DNA from 3 places in the Shewanella sp. Isolate7 genome. Region 1 is predicted to be linked to each of the others. Evidence: predicted binding sites of a transcription regulator. Region 1 holds the regulator's gene; each other region holds the start of a gene.
The links. The regulator NrdR, encoded in region 1, represses ribonucleotide reductase genes. The targets are predictions, from matches to a motif close to AAACACNANATNTNGTGTTT.
Positions count from the first base shown of each region.

Region 1 (6,920 bases):
ATACCGTCAAATTTACCACTTGCCGCCACACGACGGGCAGCCAGTGGTAGCTCTACGGCACCGGGTACGCGGACAACGGTAATGTTGTCATCGGCGACCTGACCGAAGCGCTTCAATGTATCCACCGCGCCTTCTAGCAGACTTTCAACCACGAAGCTGTTAAAACGTGAAACCACTATGGCCACTTTGGCGTTTTTCGACTCGATATTACCTTGAACTACGTTCATTTATCTTACCTAAATTAGCTTAACAAACCCGGCACGGGAAAAAAGAGGCGGTATGATACCACAGCCCACCGCGTTGATCCCCATGCAATTTAACTCAAATCGATGAATTCCCTACAGAGTAACTTATTCTGCAATATATTCAGTGACTTCCAACCCGAAACCCGACAGCGAATGGTAACGCTTAGGCGAGCTGAGCAGACGCATGCTGGTCACGCCAACATCGGCGAGGATCTGCGAACCCACGCCCACCTGACGTGAGGTGCCCTGCCACGGCGCCGGTGCGCCAATCTCGCCCTTATCTTCCGCCTCGAACGCCTTAACCTTGGCGATCAGCTCCTCGTTACTCTGCTGATGACCCAGTACCACTAACACGCCGCCCTCATCGGCAATACGCGCCATGGCTTTTTCCAGCGGCCAGCTGCGCTTCTCGTCACGCTCAGAGTGCAGCAGGTCGTTGAAGGTGTTTTGCAGATGCACGCGCACCAAGGCATTAGCCTCTACCTCTCCCTTCACCAACACATAGTGCAGCTGGTTGTCTATCGTGTCGCGGTAGGTGATCATGTCAAACTCGCCGAAACGAGTCGGCAGCTTGCACTTGGCCTCGCGCACCACAGTGGTTTCCTTGGTGTTACGGTATTCGATCAGATCGGCAATAGTGCCTATCTTAAGGCCATGCTTCTCGGCAAACACCTCAAGGTCCGGGCGACGGGCCATGGTGCCATCCTCGTTGAGGATCTCGACAATCACTGCCGATGGCTCATGGCCAGCCAGGCGCGCCAGATCGCAGCCCGCCTCTGTGTGACCTGCGCGTATCAGTACCCCGCCCTCTTGGGCCATCAGTGGGAAGATATGGCCTGGCTGAACAATATCCGAAGGTTTAGCATCGCGGGCCACGGCGGCCTGCACGGTAACGGCCCTGTCATAGGCAGAGATCCCCGTAGTCACCCCTTCTGCCGCCTCGATAGACACGGTGAAGTTGGTGGAGAACTGGGCATTGTTGTTGCTCACCATCAGCGGCAGGTTAAGCTGCTCGCAGCGGGCCTTGGTCATGGTCTGACAGATAAGGCCACGGCCATAGGTGGCCATGAAGTTGATCGCCTCGGGCGTCACCAGGTTAGCGGCCATGATAAGGTCGCCTTCATTCTCTCTATCTTCGTCATCCATCAAGATAACCATCTTACCCAGACGGATATCTTCGATAATCGCTTCTATGCTGTGTAGTGCCATTGTTAGACCTTAAACTGTTAGACCTTGAAATATTCTTATAGTAAGAGTTATTTAATCTGCTATCGACCGGGATTGCCAGTGTCTATCTTAAAAAGCCGGAGCGAGCTAACAGATCCATGGTGACCTTTGATTCTTTCGCTGGATTTTCCTCTGACTGAGAGAAACTCAGCAGGCGCTCTAGGTGCCGGGCGATCAAATCCACCTCGATGTTGACCCTGTCACCCGCCTTGAGATCGATAAGCGTGGTTTCGCTGGCGGTGTGAGGCACTATGGTCAGGCGAAAACGCTCGCCGTCCACCTCGTTTACCGTCAGGCTAACGCCATCTATGGTGATAGAGCCCTTATGGGCGATATAGCGCGCTAAGCCCTTAGGCGGCGTCAACCAGAATTCGATCGCCTTGCCGCGATACTGCCTGTCGTCCACGCTGGCCACGCCGTCGACGTGGCCGCTTACCATATGGCCGCCAAGACGCGTAGTTGGGGTGACTGCCTTCTCCAGGTTGACCTTCTGCCCCACCTGATAATGGGCAAAGCCGGTAAGCGCAACGGTTTCGGCGGAGATATCGGCCACATAACCATCGGCCATCTGCTCGACGACGGTCAGGCACACGCCATTGGTGGCTATGCTGTCACCCAATTTAACGTCACTTAAGTCCAGCTTGCCGCTCGCCACGGTCAGGCGAATATCATCGCCGCGACGCTCAATTTTTCTCAGGCTGCCCACAGCCTCGATGATCCCAGTAAACATGACTAACTACTCTTATCGCTCGGTAAATGATTGTGACTCAATTGAAAGGTAAGGCGTCTGTCGGCGCCGATGCGGCGATCGTCACACAGACGCAGGCCGGGTAACTGTGCCATCTCAGTATAGTCTGGCAGGGCCAGCAGGTTGCGTCCGTGGCAGCCTAAGATCTTGGGCGCCTGATACAACACCAACTCGTCCGCCAGTCCCTGTGCCATGAAGGCGCCGGCCAGGGTCGCCCCGGCCTCCACCATCACACTGTTAACTTGCCCGCCAAGGTATTCGAGCAGCGCCTTTAACGGTACCCGACCATTGGCGCTGGTCAGTTGCAGCTGACTCACCTGCTCGGGCAAGGCTCTGACAACCTCATCGGGATAAGGCTGACAGCTCACCAAGAGCACGGGGGACTTAGTGTCAAACAGCTTAGGCTTAGCGCCAAGACGCGCGCGAGAATCGAGCACGACACGCAGAGGCTGACGAATATCGGCATCCGCTAACTGCTCACTTAAATAACCTAGCTCCCCATGTCGTACATTCAAACTTGGATCGTCGGCCAGTACAGTCTCTATGCCTGTCACTACGGCGTCGAAACGGGCGCGCATGCGCTGCACGTCACGGCGCGCCTCGGGGCCGGTGATCCATTTAGACACGCCATTGGAAAGCGCCGTCTTACCATCCAGGCTGGCGGCCAGCTTGATACTGACCCAGGGCAGCCCGGTGCGCATCCGCTTCATAAACCCAGGGTTGAGGGCAGCGGCCTCTTCTTGCTGCAGGCCGACCTCGACGCGAATACCAGCGTCCTCAAGCATCTTGATACCCCGGCCTGACACCTGAGGGTTTGGATCGGTAACCGCGACCACGACGCGGGAAACCTGCGCCTTAATCAGTCCCTCGGCGCAGGGGGGCGTGCGGCCATAATGGCTACAGGGCTCCAGAGTCACGTAGGCAGTGGCGCCTTTGGCGTTATCGCCCGCCATACGCAGGGCATGCACCTCGGCATGGGGGCCACCGGCGGCGATATGATAGCCCTCGCCCACAAGGGTCTCCCCCTGGACGAGCACGCAGCCGACATTCGGATTGGGACGGGTGGTGTACTGGCCCTTGCGGGCCAACTGGATGGCGCGCGCCATCATCTGAGAATCAAATTTGGACCAGGCCATGTCTGGATCGCCATCTCTTGAGAAGAATTGGGGAAGCCCCGCTACGCATAATCTAAGACTTGCCCGGTTTGCTCTTATCGTTTTGCAACTTGGCAATCGCCTCGCCGAACTCGGAGACATCTTCGAAGGCGCGGTACACGGAGGCGAAGCGGATATAGGCCACCTTGTCGAGATTGACCAGGTGATCCATCATCAGATTACCTATCATCTTAGAGGTGACCTCGCGCTCGCCCGTGGCCCTTAGGGTAGATTTTATCTTGCTGAGCGCCTGCTCTATCTCGTCCATCGACACGGGGCGCTTCTCGACCGCTCTGAGCATGCCGCCACGCAGCTTGTCTTCATCGAAGGGTTGGCGGCTGCCATCTTGTTTCACCACTCTGGGCATCACCAGCTCGGCGCCTTCGAAGGTGGTAAATCTCTCGTGACAAAGCAGACACTCGCGACGACGACGCACCTGATGGCCATCGGCCACCAGACGAGAATCAATCACCTTAGTGTCGGTTGCGCTGCAAAACGGACAATGCATTGAGCCTCCAGCATATGCTAATCGGTATCTTGGGGAGCTTTCCCTTGAAATAGATACAAAAATGGCCGCTACCAATATTAACATCAGTAGCGGCCATCGGAGTTTACCCGATTTAACCCTTAAGGTTAACCGTAAACAGGGTACTTAGCGCACAATTCAAGCACCTGGTTCTTCACGCGCTCGATAGTGCCTTCGTTGCTGATGTCATCGAGAATGTCACAGATCCAGTTAGTCAACTCAACCGCTTCAGCTTCTTTAAAGCCGCGACGCGTGATGGCTGGCGAACCGATACGCAGACCCGAGGTCACGAAAGGTGAGCGTGGATCGTTAGGCACTGAGTTCTTGTTTACCGTGATGTTGGCACGACCCAGGGCCGCATCGGCATCTTTACCCGTGATATCTTTAGCGATCAGATCCAGCAGGAACAGGTGGTTTTCTGTGCCGCCAGATACCACATCGAAACCACGCTTGATGAAGGTGTTAGCCATCGCCTTAGCGTTAACCACAACCTGCTGTTGGTAAGCCTTGAACTCAGGAGACAAGGCTTCCTTGAAGGCCACCGCCTTACCGGCGATAACGTGCATCAATGGGCCACCCTGACCACCTGGGAATACCGCCGAGTTCAGCTTCTTGTACAGGTCTTCGTCGTTTGCCGCAGACAGAATGATACCGCCGCGAGGACCGGCTAGGGTCTTGTGAGTCGTCGAAGTCACCACGTGTGCGTGTGGCACTGGGTTAGGATAGACACCGGCGGCGATAAGGCCTGCAACGTGAGCCATGTCAACAAACAGGTAAGCACCAATCTTGTCGGCAATCTCACGCATGCGCGCCCAGTCGACGATACCAGAGTAAGCAGAGAAACCACCGATCATCATCTTAGGCTTGTGCTCAACGGCCAGACGCTCCATCTCGTCGTAGTCGATCTTGCCAGACTCGTCGATGCCGTAAGGCACTATGTTGTACAGCTTGCCGGAGAAGTTTACTGGTGAGCCGTGAGTCAGGTGACCACCGTGAGCCAGGTTCATACCCAGTACGGTATCGCCTGGTTGCAATAGCGCCATGTAAACTGCGCTGTTAGCCTGTGAGCCAGAGTGAGGCTGAACGTTAGCATAGGTCGCACCGAACAGTTCTTTGGCGCGCTCGATAGCTAGGTTTTCGACGATATCGACATGCTCACAACCACCGTAGTAACGCTTGCCAGGATAACCTTCGGCGTACTTGTTCGTCAGCTGAGAACCTTGAGCCTCCATCACGCGAGGAGAGGTATAGTTTTCCGAGGCGATAAGCTCGATGTGCTCTTCTTGACGACGAGTCTCTTCCTGGATCGCTTCAAACAGTTGCGGATCAAAGTCGGCGATGTTCATCTCTTTTTTCAGCATTGGTCACTCCAGCTGTAAAGTCTTATTAAGGTAGGGTTGCGCGGTATTCTACAGTGCATTCGATCACAATCCCAGCATTTGCGACATGAAATTAGTTGCGATTCAAGCTGAGAAATGTTCATCAAAATGCCCCTTACAACAAAAGTCGGGCGATTAAGCCCTGTTTTGCCAAGACTCCTTTTTTGCAAGGGACAAAATGGCTGGTTTACAGCCTTTTGAACGAAAACACTGTTTTATTAATCCAACAAAAATGACGGCGCCGGGCCGTCATTTTGCATTAGTAAAGGTAATCAGTAAGGTGATCAGTAATGGTATTCGAGTTGCAGCCAACTACGCTGCTCCGTGTCGTCGAGGCGACTATAGATGCCAGGGTTGTCGATACCGTGAATTTCGCCGCTGCGATCGATCCGCTCATGGTGCAGACTCAGGGTCAAATCGTCGCTAACGTCGTAGCTGAGATAGATCTCATACCTGTCTCTCGCGTCATCAAAATCCAGATCGCTGTTGTTGGGATTCCACAGCGGCGTGCGCTCATTCTCCCTGTCGTTGATCGAGGTCCAGCGCTGAGACTTAAGGCGCATGCCCAGCAAGAGGTTGCGGTAACTGGCCTCCAGCGACAGATTAAAGGTGTGGCCCCAGGCGTAACCATACTCTCCCTCCCAAAGCACTGATTTAGTGCCCCAGAAATGCCGCCCCTGAGACAGATAATCTTTGGTCGCGAACGGCTTCACCATGGCAAAGTCACCAAAGAGATCGCTGCGCAGATCGATATTGATATCTTGAGTCGACCAGTTGGCCCCAAACGACAGGCCGAGTAGATTGACCACGGCGTAGAAATCTTCATCCAGCTCCAGCCCCAGGCTGGTATATTCCATGCCCGTCGATGGGCCGACATAGAAGCTGTGAGACCAGTCGCTGGCCAGTCCCCCGCCTTTATGTTTGCGGCCGTAGCTGCCCAGCAAGAGTTGCGTGGCCATCTGCCACTCCTCCACCCCCTCTTGAGAGAGGGCCGTCTCCATCATCATCTCAACCCGGCTCGGGGTACCGCTCAGGGAATCATACTTTCCTTCGCGGCTGTCGATAGCGGCGCGCATCCCCAGCATCACCATGGTGCTGCTGACGTCCGCCTCGTCCTTGCTGGCATAGCGCACGCCGGTATAGACGGAGAAGCTGTCTTTGGCCTGGCTGCGATCGAACCTGTTAGGGCTCGGGTAGCCAAACCAGCCCCGCACCGCCCGCGAGGGGTTAAACAGGTAGCTCAGGCCGGCAGGCAGCCAGCCCTCTTTGGCGGCCAGCATCTCGGTAAACTGATACAGGCTCTCCCCGAGAACTGCGCCGCCCCAGGTGGTGACTATCTGATCGTTGATGCTCACCACTTCCTTATACTCGGCAAACACCTCCCAGATGGTAGAGGCGGCAAAGGTGGCCAGGGTCGACTCGTAATAGTTAAAACCATGGTTACGAAACGCCTGATAGTAGAGGGCGCCGGCGTAGGCATGGCCCCAGTTCATGCCGATATCGTTATCATCATATTTCCACGACGCACCTGTGGTCAGCCTGTCGTAGAAAAACTCGGCCGCATTGCCATCGATTTCATAATCGAAATCGTCTTCCATGGCTTCCGAGCCCGTCTTATAAAGCAGCTCACCCAGCACCAGC
Region 1 is NZ_JAKEVJ010000012.1:2,487-9,406, forward strand. It holds gene ribE (6,7-dimethyl-8-ribityllumazine synthase) at 1-227, opposite strand, end outside; gene ribBA (bifunctional 3,4-dihydroxy-2-butanone-4-phosphate synthase/GTP cyclohydrolase II) at 351-1,454, opposite strand; gene L1D47_RS04330 (riboflavin synthase) at 1,537-2,202, opposite strand; gene ribD (bifunctional diaminohydroxyphosphoribosylaminopyrimidine deaminase/5-amino-6-(5-phosphoribosylamino)uracil reductase RibD) at 2,205-3,356, opposite strand; gene nrdR (transcriptional regulator NrdR) at 3,409-3,882, opposite strand; gene glyA (serine hydroxymethyltransferase) at 4,008-5,261, opposite strand; gene L1D47_RS04350 (DUF3943 domain-containing protein) at 5,564-6,920, opposite strand, start outside.

Region 2 (6,920 bases), on a different contig from region 1:
TTGGGTGTTAGCCACAAGCAGTCGTAGCTGACTGTAGACCTGAGTGGCCAGCTCTCGAGTGGGCAGCAGAATCAAGACCCTGGGGTCGCGCTTGCTGAGGGCCTTGGTGGCGATGACGCGCTGCATTGCTGGCAACAGGAAGGCGAGGGTCTTGCCCGAGCCCGTCTTAGACGATGCCATGAGATCTCTTCCCGATAAGCCTACGGGGATCGATTGCGTTTGGATCTCGGTCGGCGTGTCGATGCCCATGTGTTCAAGGCTGGTCAGTAGACGTTTATCGAGTGAAAAATCTGAAAATTGCAATGCTGTGCTCCAAAATATAGATAGGCGCGCATTATACATCGCTAAGCACGATTCAGCCATGACTTGCGCGATACCGATTTGTCAGCCGAATGCCGAGATTAATTTTTAGTGTCACGGGCTGTGCCCGAGCGCGCTTTGGCTTATGATGAAAACAAAGACAACATACGGCGCGGCGTGGTTAAGGCAGATCGCGTCTCAGGGAGAGAAGTAGAGAAGATGGCGAATATCGGCATTGCATTGGGGAGTGGCGCGGCTAAGGGATGGGCCCATATTGGGGTGCTAAATGAGCTGGCGAACATGGGGATTTTTTCCAATAAGGTGGCAGGCTGCTCTATCGGCGCCGTGGTGGGCGCGGCCTATGCGCAGGATAATCTTGAGGATTTAGAGGCCTGGGTCAGCAGCTTCTCCAGCTGGGACGTGCTTGGCCTGATGGATCTCAGTTGGCGCAAGGGCGGATTGATTGGTGGCGAGAAGGTGTTTGACGTGATGCAGCAGCATATCGGCAACCTGGACATCGAGCAGATGCAGATGCCTTTCGCCGCGGTGGCAACCGACCTCTATACCGGGCAGGAGATCTGGTTTAAGCAGGGCAATCTGCGTCATGCGGTGCGCGCCTCCTGCTCTATGCCGGGGATCTTACCACCGGCGCGAGTCGGCGACCGCTGGCTGGTGGACGGCGCCGTGGTCAATCCGGTTCCCGTGTCTGTGAGTCGTGCCATGGGGGTTGATCTGGTGATCGCCGTAGATCTCAATGCACACAGGAAGACGCGCCAACAACAGTTACCTGTGGCCATCTCTTCCGATGTGAAGGCCAGCGAAGCTGAGCTGGTGAAAGCCGAGAAGGAGCTGGAGAGCGGCTTCATGGATCTCCTGGCAAGGGGAAGAGACTATGTCAGCGGGCTGACTGATAAGTTTTCCCTAGGTAATCGTAGCGAGCCCGGGATGTTGGCTGTAATGTCGCAGTCGATGGATATCCTGGAGCAGCGCCACAAGCGAGTACGCCTGATGGGCGATCCGCCGGATATCCTGATCACCCCTAACGTGATGGAGATAGGTACCATGGAGTTTCACCGCGCCGGCGAGGCTATCGAGGCGGGGCAGGAGGCGGTGAAGCAGGTGGCCCATATTATCCGCGCCCGAGTCGATGAGCTGGAGAGTCACTAGGGCCTGTTGACCTTTTGAGAGCAAATTTTGTTCTAATTGAGCACGTTCAAATCGCGGCATGAGGCTTGAAGTATAGTTATTCTATATAAAAGCCGAGTAACAAGGAGTTGAACGTGCTCAAGACGAACCCTGCGGGCAGCGTCTGTATCATTTTTCTACTGCGTTATCGCTCATTGATGTAGTGCACTACATTGCAATCGCTCTGCCTTGTATAAAAGCGATACAGAATGCTGCAAAAATGAACGCGAAAGATAAACAGGCCCTAGCTTTTAAATAAGCGCCTCTGGTTCTCTGTGCCCCAGGTTTTCTGTGACGCGGGTTTTCTCTAACCTGATTTATTTTAGACTTAGGTTATTTCGGACATAGGTTATCTCTGGCCTGGTTTTTGCTGCTTGCTTGGATATTTCATGCAGCAGTCGAAAAATTGACAATGAATTCAATTAGCCAGGCCATTACGGGTTCACAAGCTAACCTGATCGCCAACACCTATGGCCAGACAGACACCCCAGATGTCGATAGTTCATCTTCCAGCGACAAGGTGACGCTGTCCCACCAGGGCCCCCAGGCAAAAGCTGGTGGACCAGAGATCCCACAGGAGGCGGTGTTTCTCTCGCCACGAGCACAGCGGGCGCAAAAGATAGAGGCGATGGCCAAAGATTTCTTTTCCAAGGGGCAATTTGGTCTTGGCGACATTCCTAAGTTAATTCAGCGCCTGCATCAGGACGGCATCTTGTCGGAAAATCAGCTCAATCGCCTGGGTCAGGCAGGCTTTGAGATCCCAAGGGGGGATGCGTCACAGCCCTCGCTGCTTGACTTTATTGCCAGCCAGCGATCGCAACTCAAGGAGAGTAAGCCCGATAGCGTGATGATCGCCATGCTCGATGACGCCGAGTCTGTGCTAAAGCAGATGGACAGCCTCGATAGTCAGGGGCTGAACCAGAAGGCGGCGCGGGTGTCGGCGCAACTGGCGGTGTTTGTTCAGGGGGAACACGGGCTGACCCAGAACGATAAGGCGATGTGGCAAGGACTCAAGTCGACCATGCAATTGGCGTCTGCCTCAGGAAGTTCGCAACAGGCTTCCGGGCAACTACAGCGTTATCTGTCACTATCTAAAAGAATTACGTAACTTATTCACAGTTTGTCCCATTTTTATCCCGCATCTAGCTCCCTTTGCCGGCTGGGTCAAGGCCAGTTTTGACGATAAGTGGCTCAGTTGGCAGTAATCTTGTGTTAAAAAAATCCATCCGCAAATTAATGATCTGGATCAAGGTACTTGAGCCTAACTTGTAGCTTAATGCGCTACATATTGTGTTCGTCGTCTATATTAACACTATATATGGTGTTAATTTGGCCGTTACTTGAGGAGATATTGAACAATGCCAGTGGTTATTAAGCGGGATGGTTACCGCACGCCTTTTGACGAAACAAGGATTCGGGATGCAGTGATTGCCGCTGCAAGTTCGGCAGGTATTGATGATGTTGCCTATGCCACCGAGGTGGCCCTACAAGTACGCCAGTCGGTGGCAGAGCTCGAGCAGGTGGATATTCATGATCTGCAAGATGCGGTCGAAAACCAGTTGATGGAAGGCCCCTACAAGCGACTCGCCAGGGTCTATATCGAGTATCGTCATGACAGGGATATCCATCGTGAGTTGAGCAGTCGCCTCAACCGCGAGATCCGTGGTCTGGTGGAGCAGAGCAATGCCGCGCTGCTGAATGAGAACGCCAACAAAGATTCTAAGGTGATCCCGACTCAGCGGGATCTACTGGCGGGGATTGTCGCCAAGCACTATGCCACACGCCATATTCTGCCAAAAGATGTGGTGGCGGCCCACGAGTCCGGTGAGATCCATTATCACGATCTCGACTATGCGCCTTTCTTCCCCATGTTTAACTGCATGCTGATCGACTTGGCCGGCATGTTGACCCACGGCTTCAAGATGGGTAACGCCGAGATCGAAACCCCCAAGTCAATCTCCACCGCCACTGCAGTGACGGCGCAGATCATTGCCCAGGTGGCTAGCCATATCTATGGCGGCACCACCATCAACCGTATCGATGAGGTGCTGGCACCTTTCGTTGCCAAGAGTTACGACAAGCATTATCAGGTCGCGCTGACCTGGGGGATCACAGATGCCAAGGCCTTTGCCACGGCGCAGACGGAGAAGGAGTGTCACGACGCCTTCCAGTCGCTGGAGTATGAGGTAAATACCCTGCACACCGCCAACGGCCAGACACCTTTTGTGACCTTCGGTTTCGGCCTGGGCACCTCTTGGGAGTCGCGCCTGATTCAGTCATCTATGATGAAGGTGCGCATGACAGGCCTGGGTAAGAACCGTAAGACGGCCGTCTTCCCTAAGTTGGTGTTTGCCATTCGCGACGGCATTAACCACAAGGTCGGTGACTGCAACTATGATATCAAGCAGATGGCGCTCAAGTGCGCGTCGATGCGCATGTATCCGGATATCCTCAACTACGAACAGGTCGAGAAGGTTACCGGTTCCTTTAAGACACCAATGGGCTGTCGCAGCTTCCTCGGCACCTATGAGGAGGAAGGCGAGCTGGTGCATGAGGGGCGCAACAACCTGGGGGTCGTGAGCCTGAACCTGCCGCGGATCGCTATCGAGGCTCAGGGCGACGAGACCCGCTTCTATCAATTGCTTGATGAGCGTCTGGCGGTGGCTCGCCGCGCCCTAGACACTCGTATCGAGCGTCTACAGGGTGTGAAGGCCAGAGTCGCACCAATTCTCTATATGGAAGGCGCCTGTGGCGTCCGTCTGCGCGCCGACGATGAGATCAGCGGCATCTTTAAAAATGGTCGCGCCTCTATCTCCCTGGGTTATATCGGCCTGCATGAGACCATCAATGCGCTCTATGGTAGCCAGACCCATGTGTATGACAGCGAGGCGCTCAGAGATAAGGCCCTTGCCATTATCGAGCATCTCAAGGCGGCTACCGTGCGCTGGCGCGAAGAGTCTGGCTATGGCTTCAGCCTCTATAGCACGCCGAGCGAGAACCTGTGCAGTCGCTTCTGCAAGCTGGATACCGAGGCCTTTGGGGTGATCGATGGCGTAACGGACCGCGGCTATTACACCAATAGCTTCCACCTGGATGTGGAGAAGAAGGTGAATCCTTACGATAAGCTGGATTTCGAGCAGCCCTATCCGGCGCTCACCAGCGGTGGCTTCATCTGCTATGGCGAATACCCCAACATGCAGCACAACATCGAGGCGCTGGAGGATGTGTGGGACTATAGTTACAGTCGGGTGCCATACTATGGTACCAATACGCCGATTGATGAGTGTTACGACTGCGGCTTTACCGGCGAGTTTAGCTGTACCAGCAAAGGCTTTACCTGTCCTAAGTGTGGCAACCATGAGCCGAGCCGGGTTTCTGTGACCCGCCGCGTGTGTGGTTATCTGGGCAGCCCAGATGCCAGACCCTTTAACTATGGTAAGCAGGAAGAAGTTAAACGCCGGGTGAAGCACCTCTAACGAGAAGAGGGCCCGTTTATCTTTCGCGTTCATTTTTGCAGGGTTCGTCTTGAGCACGTTCAACGCTTTGTTACTCGGCTTTTATATAGAATAACTATACTTCAAGCCTCATGCCGCGATTTGAACGTGCTCAATTAGAACAAAATTTGTTCTCAAAAGGTCAACAGGCCCTAGCTATCTTTGCATGAGAGACACATGAATTATCATCAATATTTTCCCATCGACGTGGTCAATGGCCCAGGTACCAGAGCAACCCTGTTTGTCTCGGGCTGCGAGCATCAGTGCCGGGGCTGTTACAACCAATCGACCTGGCATCCCGACTCGGGCCATCTGTTCGATGAGCAGATGCTCGAGCAGGTGATCGAGGACCTCAATGATACCCGCATCAAACGTCGCGGCCTGTCGCTCTCCGGTGGTGACCCGCTGCATCCGGGTAACCTCGACACCATACTCACCCTGGTGAGAAGAGTCAGACAGGAGTGCAAGGGTAAGGATATCTGGTTATGGACTGGCTATAGGCTTGATGAACTCAGCCTGGCGCAACAAGCCGTTGTCGCCTATGTGGATGTGCTGGTGGATGGCAAGTTTGAGCGTGATTTAGCCGATCCTAGCTTGGTGTTTCGCGGCAGCAGCAACCAGGTGATCCACTATCTTACCCAAAAGCAGCGCTGATTTTTACGCCAAAAACGAATAAACAGGCCCCAAGACGCTGGCGCGGCCTGCGCCAGATGACTTGTTCGCACCTTCCTCATTAGTGGTATAATGTTCGCCAAACTGGCAAATGCTGCCTATTTTTAACCGAGTGGCATTTGTGTATTCGCGAGATTTTTAAGGCAAGTTAATGAATTTAAAGCAAGAGTTACAGCAGTTGAACGATCGTCTCGACAAGTATCGTCGTAAATTAGATGCGGCGGAGAAGCGCGGCGATCAGGCGGTGATTTTGCAATTTAAGCAAGAGATCAATGCGGTAACTAAGCAAATTACCCATGTCAAACAGCAACAGAGCCGCCAATTGAACAAACGCGGCACCGAGCTGAGTGAACTTGCCTTTAGCCGTGCGCTGACCAAGGCCGAGCAGGCCGATATGGGTAAGCTCAAGCGTTCGGTGAAGGGTTTGATAGTCGTGCATCCCATGACGGCGCTGGGTCGTCAGATGGGATTGACTCAGGTAACAGGATACGCACCTAAGGCCTTTTAAGACCGAGGATAAAGCATAAAGGATTTTGATGGCGGCGTGAGCGACTTCATAGCCTTGTCGCCGCTCAGAGCGTATCCTAATAAGCCGAAGCGGTTGCGGTGAAGCAATATCCGATTTTAATACTCGGGTATTTCACTGTTAGGCAAAAACACATAGAATGCTCGGTCTGAGAAAGGGGAGAGTTCCTCCACCTGGTTTTCATTCTTCATTCGCATCTCAGACAGAGCGAGTTGTAAAGGTTATTTCATGTCGATTAAGTATGTCGCCACCTCTAAACTTCCCACGCCTTGGGGAGTATTTGCCATGCATGGTTTCGAAGATACAGAGACGGGCAAAGAACATGTGGCGCTCACCTTTGGCGAGTTAGATGCGAGCCAGCCCATGTTGGGCAGAATTCATTCCGAGTGTCTGACCGGTGATGCCCTGTTTAGTCTGCGTTGCGATTGTGGTTTTCAGCTACAAACCGCGATGCAAAATATCGCCGAGGCGGGTCAGGGCTTTATTCTCTACCTGCGTCAGGAAGGCCGTGGCATAGGCCTGCTCAATAAGATCCGTGCCTATGAGTTGCAAGATCAAGGCGCCAACACGGTAGAGGCCAACGAGCGTTTGGGCTTTGCCGCCGATATGCGCAAATATGACATGATCAAGCCCATGCTGGAGAAGATTGGTGTGCAGCAGGTGAAGCTGATGACCAACAATCCCCGCAAGGTCAAGGCGATGAAAGAGCTAGGTATAGCGGTTATCGAGCGCGTGCCTCTGCA
Region 2 is NZ_JAKEVJ010000014.1:3,713-10,632, reverse strand. It holds gene L1D47_RS04985 (DEAD/DEAH box helicase) at 1-303, opposite strand, end outside; gene rssA (patatin-like phospholipase RssA) at 520-1,467, shown strand; gene L1D47_RS04975 (hypothetical protein) at 1,898-2,593, shown strand; gene nrdD (anaerobic ribonucleoside-triphosphate reductase) at 2,844-4,961, shown strand; gene nrdG (anaerobic ribonucleoside-triphosphate reductase-activating protein) at 5,157-5,633, shown strand; gene L1D47_RS04960 (YibL family ribosome-associated protein) at 5,803-6,159, shown strand; gene ribA (GTP cyclohydrolase II) at 6,406-6,920, shown strand, end outside.
Region 2: a site for NrdR is predicted at 2,793-2,812, ahead of nrdD (anaerobic ribonucleoside-triphosphate reductase). Genes of this name have one in related genera too.

Region 3 (6,920 bases), on a different contig from region 1:
CGTTGACGATCGCCGCCGTTGGGAAGTCCGGACCTGGAATATGTTCCATCAACTGCTCGATAGAGAGACTTGGCTCATCGATCAGCGCAAGACAGCCGGAGATCACTTCTGACAGGTTATGAGGTGGAATGTTGGTCGCCATACCCACGGCGATACCCGACGAACCGTTGACCAGCAAAGCAGGAATACGGGTCGGCAGCACTGCCGGGATCTGTTCGGTACCGTCGTAGTTAGGGACGTAATCGACGGTTTCTTTCTCTAGGTCGGCCAGCAGTTGGTGCGCCAGCTTGTCCATACGAATTTCGGTATAACGCATGGCCGCCGCGGCGTCACCATCGACTGAACCAAAGTTACCCTGACCATCGACCAAGGTGTAGCGCATAGAAAACGGCTGCGCCATACGAACGATAGTATCGTAAACGGCCGAGTCACCGTGCGGGTGATATTTACCGATCACATCACCGACGACACGCGCCGACTTTTTATAAGGTTTGTTCCAATCGTTCTTCAACTCGTTCATCGCGAATAATACGCGGCGATGAACCGGCTTTAGACCGTCACGCACATCGGGTAACGCACGGCCAACGATCACGCTCATGGCGTAATCCAAATATGAATTCTTTAATTCGTCTTCAATATTAATTGGTGTTATAGATGAAGCCAGATCAGTCATAAACTGCTCGATCCCTTGAAATTTAGCCAACAAAATACTGCTTAAAAACCAGGCAATATTTTATCAAGCCTGAAAACGTGATTTGGCATTCTAACACAGATATTTAAAGGCGCTAGACCCTATTGAAATTTCACCTCAAATATCTGTTTACGGCGTAAAACCTAAGTCGGTTTTAGGCTGAATGAACGCTTTAACAGCAATCTGATGACTAAGCAGACATTTTCGCTGGCTTCTCCTTTGTTTATCTAAGGCGATGGGTATAATAGCAACATCATTTATCCCCTTGTGAGGACTGTCCGTGTCTAACCTTTCTGCGACTAACAATGCCAATGTCGATCCGCAAGAAATTGCCAAGTTTGAGAAGATGGCTGCCACTTGGTGGGATCCCGAAGGGGAATTTAAACCTATTCATAAGCTCAATCCCCTGAGACTCAACTATATCGATCAAGCCGTCGGTGGCCTGTTTGGCAAGCGTGTGCTGGATGTCGGCTGCGGCGGCGGTATTCTCTCAGAGAGCATGGCGCGTCTGGGAGCTAAGGTAGATGGATTGGATATGGGCGCCGAGCCTCTCGATGTCGCTAAACTTCACGCCTTAGAGATGGGCGTTGAGATTAACTACATCCAGGACACGGCAGAGCACCACAGAGATAGCCATAAGGGTCAGTATGATGTAGTCACCTGCATGGAGATGCTCGAACACGTGCCCGACCCAGCCTCTGTGATCATGGCCTGTAGCGACATGGTCAAGCCTGGCGGCTATGTGTTCTTTTCGACCATCAACCGCAACCTGAGGGCCTATGTTGAGACAGTGCTTGGCGCCGAGTATCTACTTAAGATGTTGCCTGTGGGCACCCACGATCATAAGAAGTACATCAAGCCGTCCGAACTCATTGGTATGGCCGATGCAGTGGAGCTAGAGTGCGTCGACGCCACTGGCATCACCTATAACCCGCTGACCGATATCTTCCGTTACACCAAGTCATTAGACGTCAACTATATGATCGCCACGGTTAAGCAGGATGACTAAAGGGTTGGCGACAGATTCGATGTCTATCGATGCAATGCCTATCGATACAGTGGCTATAGATACAGTGCAGATAAAAGGCGTGCTGTTCGACCTCGATGGCACCTTAGTCGACACGGCGCCAGATCTCGTGCTGGCGCTAAACCTTGCGCTAAACGACTTCGGACTGCCCAGCCAACTGCTGGAAGATATTCGCTTTGCAGCGTCTCATGGCAGCCTGGCCTTGGTCGAAGCCGCTCAGCCCCATCTTAATGATGAAGAGAAAGCGGCCATCCAGCAGGCGCTACTTACTCATTATCACAGGGTCAATGGTCAGGCGGCCAAGCTGTTTGATGGCATGCAGCCCCTGCTGCAACACCTTAGTGACCAGCGCATCCCCTATGGGGTCGTCACCAATAAGGCGGCGCGTTTTGCCAGGCCCCTGCTACACAGGCTTGAATTAGCCAATAAAATGCCAGCCATCATCAGCGGCGATTCCACCACCCAGAGTAAACCCCATCCCGCACCGATGCGGCTGGCCGCATCGCAACTGGGTTTGCGCTGTGCGCATATTCTCTATCTTGGCGATGCCAAACGGGACCTCGAGGCGGCCCGCAATAGTGACATGCTCGGCGGCATCGCGCATTGGGGTTATATTGGAAACAATGACCACGCACACCTATGGCCGCACGACTTTGGCTTCGAGGCGCCATCTAAGGTACTTGAGCTGCTAAAACAGGGATAAGTGTCTGTTAAGGGATATGAATCACATGCTCTCGTGTGCGGGCGTGTGACGCATAAGTAAAAAGTTGTCATAACTGGGAGCGCGATCCTTTTTTAGCACAAAAAGATCCATAGGATCTGGCCAATATTTTAGCTTTCGTGATAGGCGTGATCGGTAGTCTAAAACTTGACCCGACTTTGCTATCGTAATTGAAAACAAGGGTTAAAGGTAAGCCATTACTAACCCTTTGGTTTACCCCCAAGATATCCACAACTTGTCCCCTAAAAACCCGCTTGCAATATCCCACCAACCTCACTATCTTGTATCCTACAAAAGAAAAAACACCATATCTTGTGTATGGGCGGCGGTCGAAGCCACTAGAACTGCAGTAATGCTCAGGTACTTTTTTAACATCTTCGATTGTTTTTACATGGAAACGTAGGGTGGAGCTTTTCACCCCTAGCGATATTTAATTCAAGGCTTATCTTCAATGAACAGCAATATGCAAGTCACGAAGCGCAGTGGCGAACGTGAAACTATCGATCTCGATAAGATCCACCGAGTGATCACTTGGGCGGCCAAAGGACTGAATAATGTCTCAGTATCGGAAGTCGAGTTACGTTCACACCTTCAGTTTTATGATGGAATTCCAACTGAAGCGATCCACGAAACCATTATTAAGGCCGCAGCCGACCTTATCTCGCCAGAATCACCAGACTATCAGTTCCTCTCTGCACGTCTGGCCATTTTCCACCTGCGCAAGAAAGCCTTCGGTCAGTTTGAGCCGCCTTCGCTATACGAGCATGTGGTGAAGCTGGTTGAGCTAGGCAAATATGACACGCATATTCTTAACGACTATAGCCGCGAGGAGTTAGACACACTCGACAGCTATATCGACCACTGGCGCGACATGAACTTCTCTTATGCCGCGGTTAAGCAGCTGGAAGGTAAGTACCTGGTTCAAAACCGTGTCACCCACGAAGTGTACGAGAGCGCGCAGTTCCTCTATATTCTGGTGGCGGCCTGTCTGTTTGCCAACTACCCGAAAGAGACGCGTCTTCAGTACGTTAAAGATTTCTATGATGCGACCTCGACCTTTAAGATCTCGCTACCGACACCTATCATGTCAGGCGTGCGTACGCCGACACGTCAGTTCAGCTCTTGCGTACTGATCGAGTGTGGCGACAGCCTGGACTCTATCAATGCGACCGCCTCTTCTATCGTGAAATATGTGTCGCAACGTGCTGGCATCGGGGTCAACGCTGGCCGTATCCGCGCGCTGGGCAGCCCAATCCGCGGCGGTGAGGCGTTCCACACAGGCTGCCTGCCTTTCTATAAGTATTTCCAGACGGCGGTTAAGTCTTGTTCGCAAGGCGGCGTTCGCGGCGGCGCGGCAACCCTGTTCTACCCGATGTGGCACCTTGAGGTTGAGTCTCTGCTGGTGCTGAAGAACAACCGCGGCGTAGAAGATAACCGTATTCGTCACCTGGACTACGGCGTGCAACTCAACAAGCTGATGTACCAGCGTCTTATTCAGGGCGGCATGATCACCCTGTTTAGCCCATCAGATGTACCAGGTCTATATGATGCCTTCTTCGAAGATCAGGCCGAGTTCGAGCGTCTGTATGTGAAATATGAGCAAGATGAGAGCATCCGTAAGAAGCAGATCAAGGCGGTAGAACTCTTCTCCTTGATGATGCAAGAGCGTGCCTCAACGGGTCGTATCTATATCCAGAACGTGGATCACTGTAATACTCACAGTCCGTTCGATGCTAAGGTTGCGCCGGTGCGTCAATCTAACCTGTGTCTTGAAATCGCATTGCCGACCAAGCCGCTAAACAACATCGACGATCCCGATGGTGAAATAGCCCTGTGTACCCTATCTGCATTGAACCTGGGTGCCATCAAGAAGTTGGACGAGCTCGAAAGCCTGGCAGATCTTGCCGTGCGTGCACTCGATAGCCTACTTGATTATCAAGACTACCCGATCGTTTCGGCGCACAAAGGCTCAATCAATCGTCGTACGCTCGGTATTGGTGTGATCAACTTTGCCAACTATCTGGCCAAAGAAGGTGTACGCTACTCAGACGGCAGCGCCAACGGCATCACGCACAAGACCTTCGAAGCGATCCAGTTCTATCTGCTGAAGGCCTCGATGAAGCTGGCAAAAGAGCAAGGCGCCTGCCCTGCCTTCCACGAGACCAACTACGCCAAGGGTATTCTGCCTATCGATACCTACAAGCGCGATCTCGATAAGATTTGTGACGAGCCACTGCACCTGGATTGGGAAACGCTACGTGAGGAGATCAAGACCCACGGCCTGCGTAACTCGACCCTGTCGGCCCTGATGCCATCTGAGACCTCATCGCAGATCTCAAACGCGACTAACGGTATCGAGCCTCCACGCGGTCTTATCAGCGTTAAAGCCAGCAAGGACGGTCAGCTCAAGCAAGTGGTACCGGACTTCGAGAAGTACCAGTACAGCTACGAGCTACTTTGGAACATGCCAGGCAACGAAGGTTACCTGCAGCTGGTAGGCTTGATGCAGAAGTTTGTTGACCAATCTATCTCGGCCAACACCAACTATGACCCAAGCCGCTTCCCAGGCGCCAAGGTGCCTATGCGGGTGCTGCTGAAAGACCTACTAACGGCATACAAATATGGTGTGAAGACACTTTACTATCACAACACACGTGACGGTGCGTCAGATAAATATGACGATATCACCTCCATTGAGAAAGAAGACGATAGCTGTGCAGGCGGCGCCTGTAAGATCTAACTCTACGTGTTTTAACCTTTTATCAGGGGGCCTAGCCCCCTTTATCGGAAGATAGAAAAATGGCCTATTCAACATTTTGTCAAACACCTAATAATGCCCTGCTGGAACCCATGTTTCTCGGTCAATCGGTTAACGTTGCCCGTTACGATCTGCAAAAATATGAAGTGTTCGAAAAGCTGATCGAGAAGCAACTCTCTTTCTTCTGGCGTCCTGAAGAAGTGGATGTCAGCAAAGATAAGATTGATTACGCGGCGCTGCCGGATCATGAGAAGCATATCTTTATCTCTAACCTCAAGTACCAGACCCTACTGGATTCTATTCAGGGACGCTCGCCAAACGTCGCCTTCCTGCCATTAGTGTCGCTGCCAGAGCTTGAGACCTGGATCGAGACCTGGTCTTTCTCCGAGACGATTCACTCTCGCTCATACACCCACATCATTCGTAACATCGTGAACGATCCTTCGGTAGTATTCGACGACATCGTCCAGAACGAAGAGATCCTCAAGCGTGCCAGCGATATTGCCGATTACTACGATAACCTGATTGAACTCAGCCAGATCTATCATCTGATGGGCGAAGGCACTCACGAGATCAACGGCAAGACCCTAGTGGTCACCACCCGTGAGATCAAGAAAGCCCTCTACCTGTGCATGATGTCGGTTAACGTACTTGAGGCGATCCGCTTCTACGTCAGCTTCGCCTGCTCATTCGCCTTCGCCGAGCGTAAGGTGATGGAAGGTAACGCCAAGATCATCCGCCTCATCGCCCGTGATGAAGCCCTTCACCTTAACAGCACTCAGCATATCCTTAAGCTGATGCAAGGCGGCAAGGACGATCCTGAGATGGCCGAGATCGCCAAAGAGTGCGAACAGCAGGCGATCGATATCTTCGTTAAGGCTGCCGAGCAAGAGAAAGAGTGGGCCAAGTACCTGTTTAAGGATGGCTCTATGATCGGCCTGAACGAGCAGATCCTCTGCCAGTACGTTGAGTACATCACCAACGAGCGTATGAAGTCTGTCAACCTGGCAAGCCCATATGCCGATCAGAGCAACCCTCTGCCGTGGATGAAGAACTGGTTGGAGAGTGATTCGGTACAGGTCGCGCCACAGGAAGTTGAGGTCTCCTCTTACCTAGTGGGTCAGATCGACGCCTCTGTCGACGAAAGTGAGTTTGCCGACTTTGATCTATAAGAAAGAGGCCTTTAACAAGGCGATCTTTAAGAAGGCTCCTATCGTGAGCCTTCAAGGGCAACCTGTCCTACTTTATACCAGCAACCACCAGAGCCTGTTGGCGGCGCTCGAGCAGAAGAAAGTCCGTATCTTCTCTGAGTGTCGCAACGGCTTTTGTGGTGCCTGTAAGACCAAGGTCAATCGCGGCAGTGTCGTCTACCATACCGAGCCGCTGGTAGAGCTGGAAGAGGATGAGTGCCTGCCCTGCTGCTGTCATCCCGATGGCGATCTGGATCTGGCGCTCTCGGCCCAGGGGGCAGAGGTCGTTACCGCACAAGTCTCTATCGAGTTAGCCTGCACCGCCGACTGACTCGCAGATACTCACTCAGCGCCCCTCTCTGCGCTCAAGTTAGCTTCCTACTTCGCGCCCAACTTAGCTCCCTACTTAGCTCCCCGCTAAGGCATAGCCTTATACAGAGCCTAAGCCAAAGCCTAATACAAAACCTTGTACAGAAATTTAGGCAAAGCCTTAAACAAAAACTTAGCCAAAGCCCACCTAGACAAACCATCAG
Region 3 is NZ_JAKEVJ010000033.1:50,096-57,015, reverse strand. It holds gene gyrA (DNA gyrase subunit A) at 1-673, opposite strand, end outside; gene ubiG (bifunctional 2-polyprenyl-6-hydroxyphenol methylase/3-demethylubiquinol 3-O-methyltransferase UbiG) at 972-1,700, shown strand; gene L1D47_RS10345 (HAD-IA family hydrolase) at 1,693-2,421, shown strand; gene nrdA (class 1a ribonucleoside-diphosphate reductase subunit alpha) at 2,891-5,179, shown strand; gene nrdB (class Ia ribonucleoside-diphosphate reductase subunit beta) at 5,239-6,369, shown strand; gene yfaE (class I ribonucleotide reductase maintenance protein YfaE) at 6,362-6,718, shown strand.
Region 3: a site for NrdR is predicted at 2,740-2,759, ahead of nrdA (class 1a ribonucleoside-diphosphate reductase subunit alpha). Genes of this name have one in related genera too.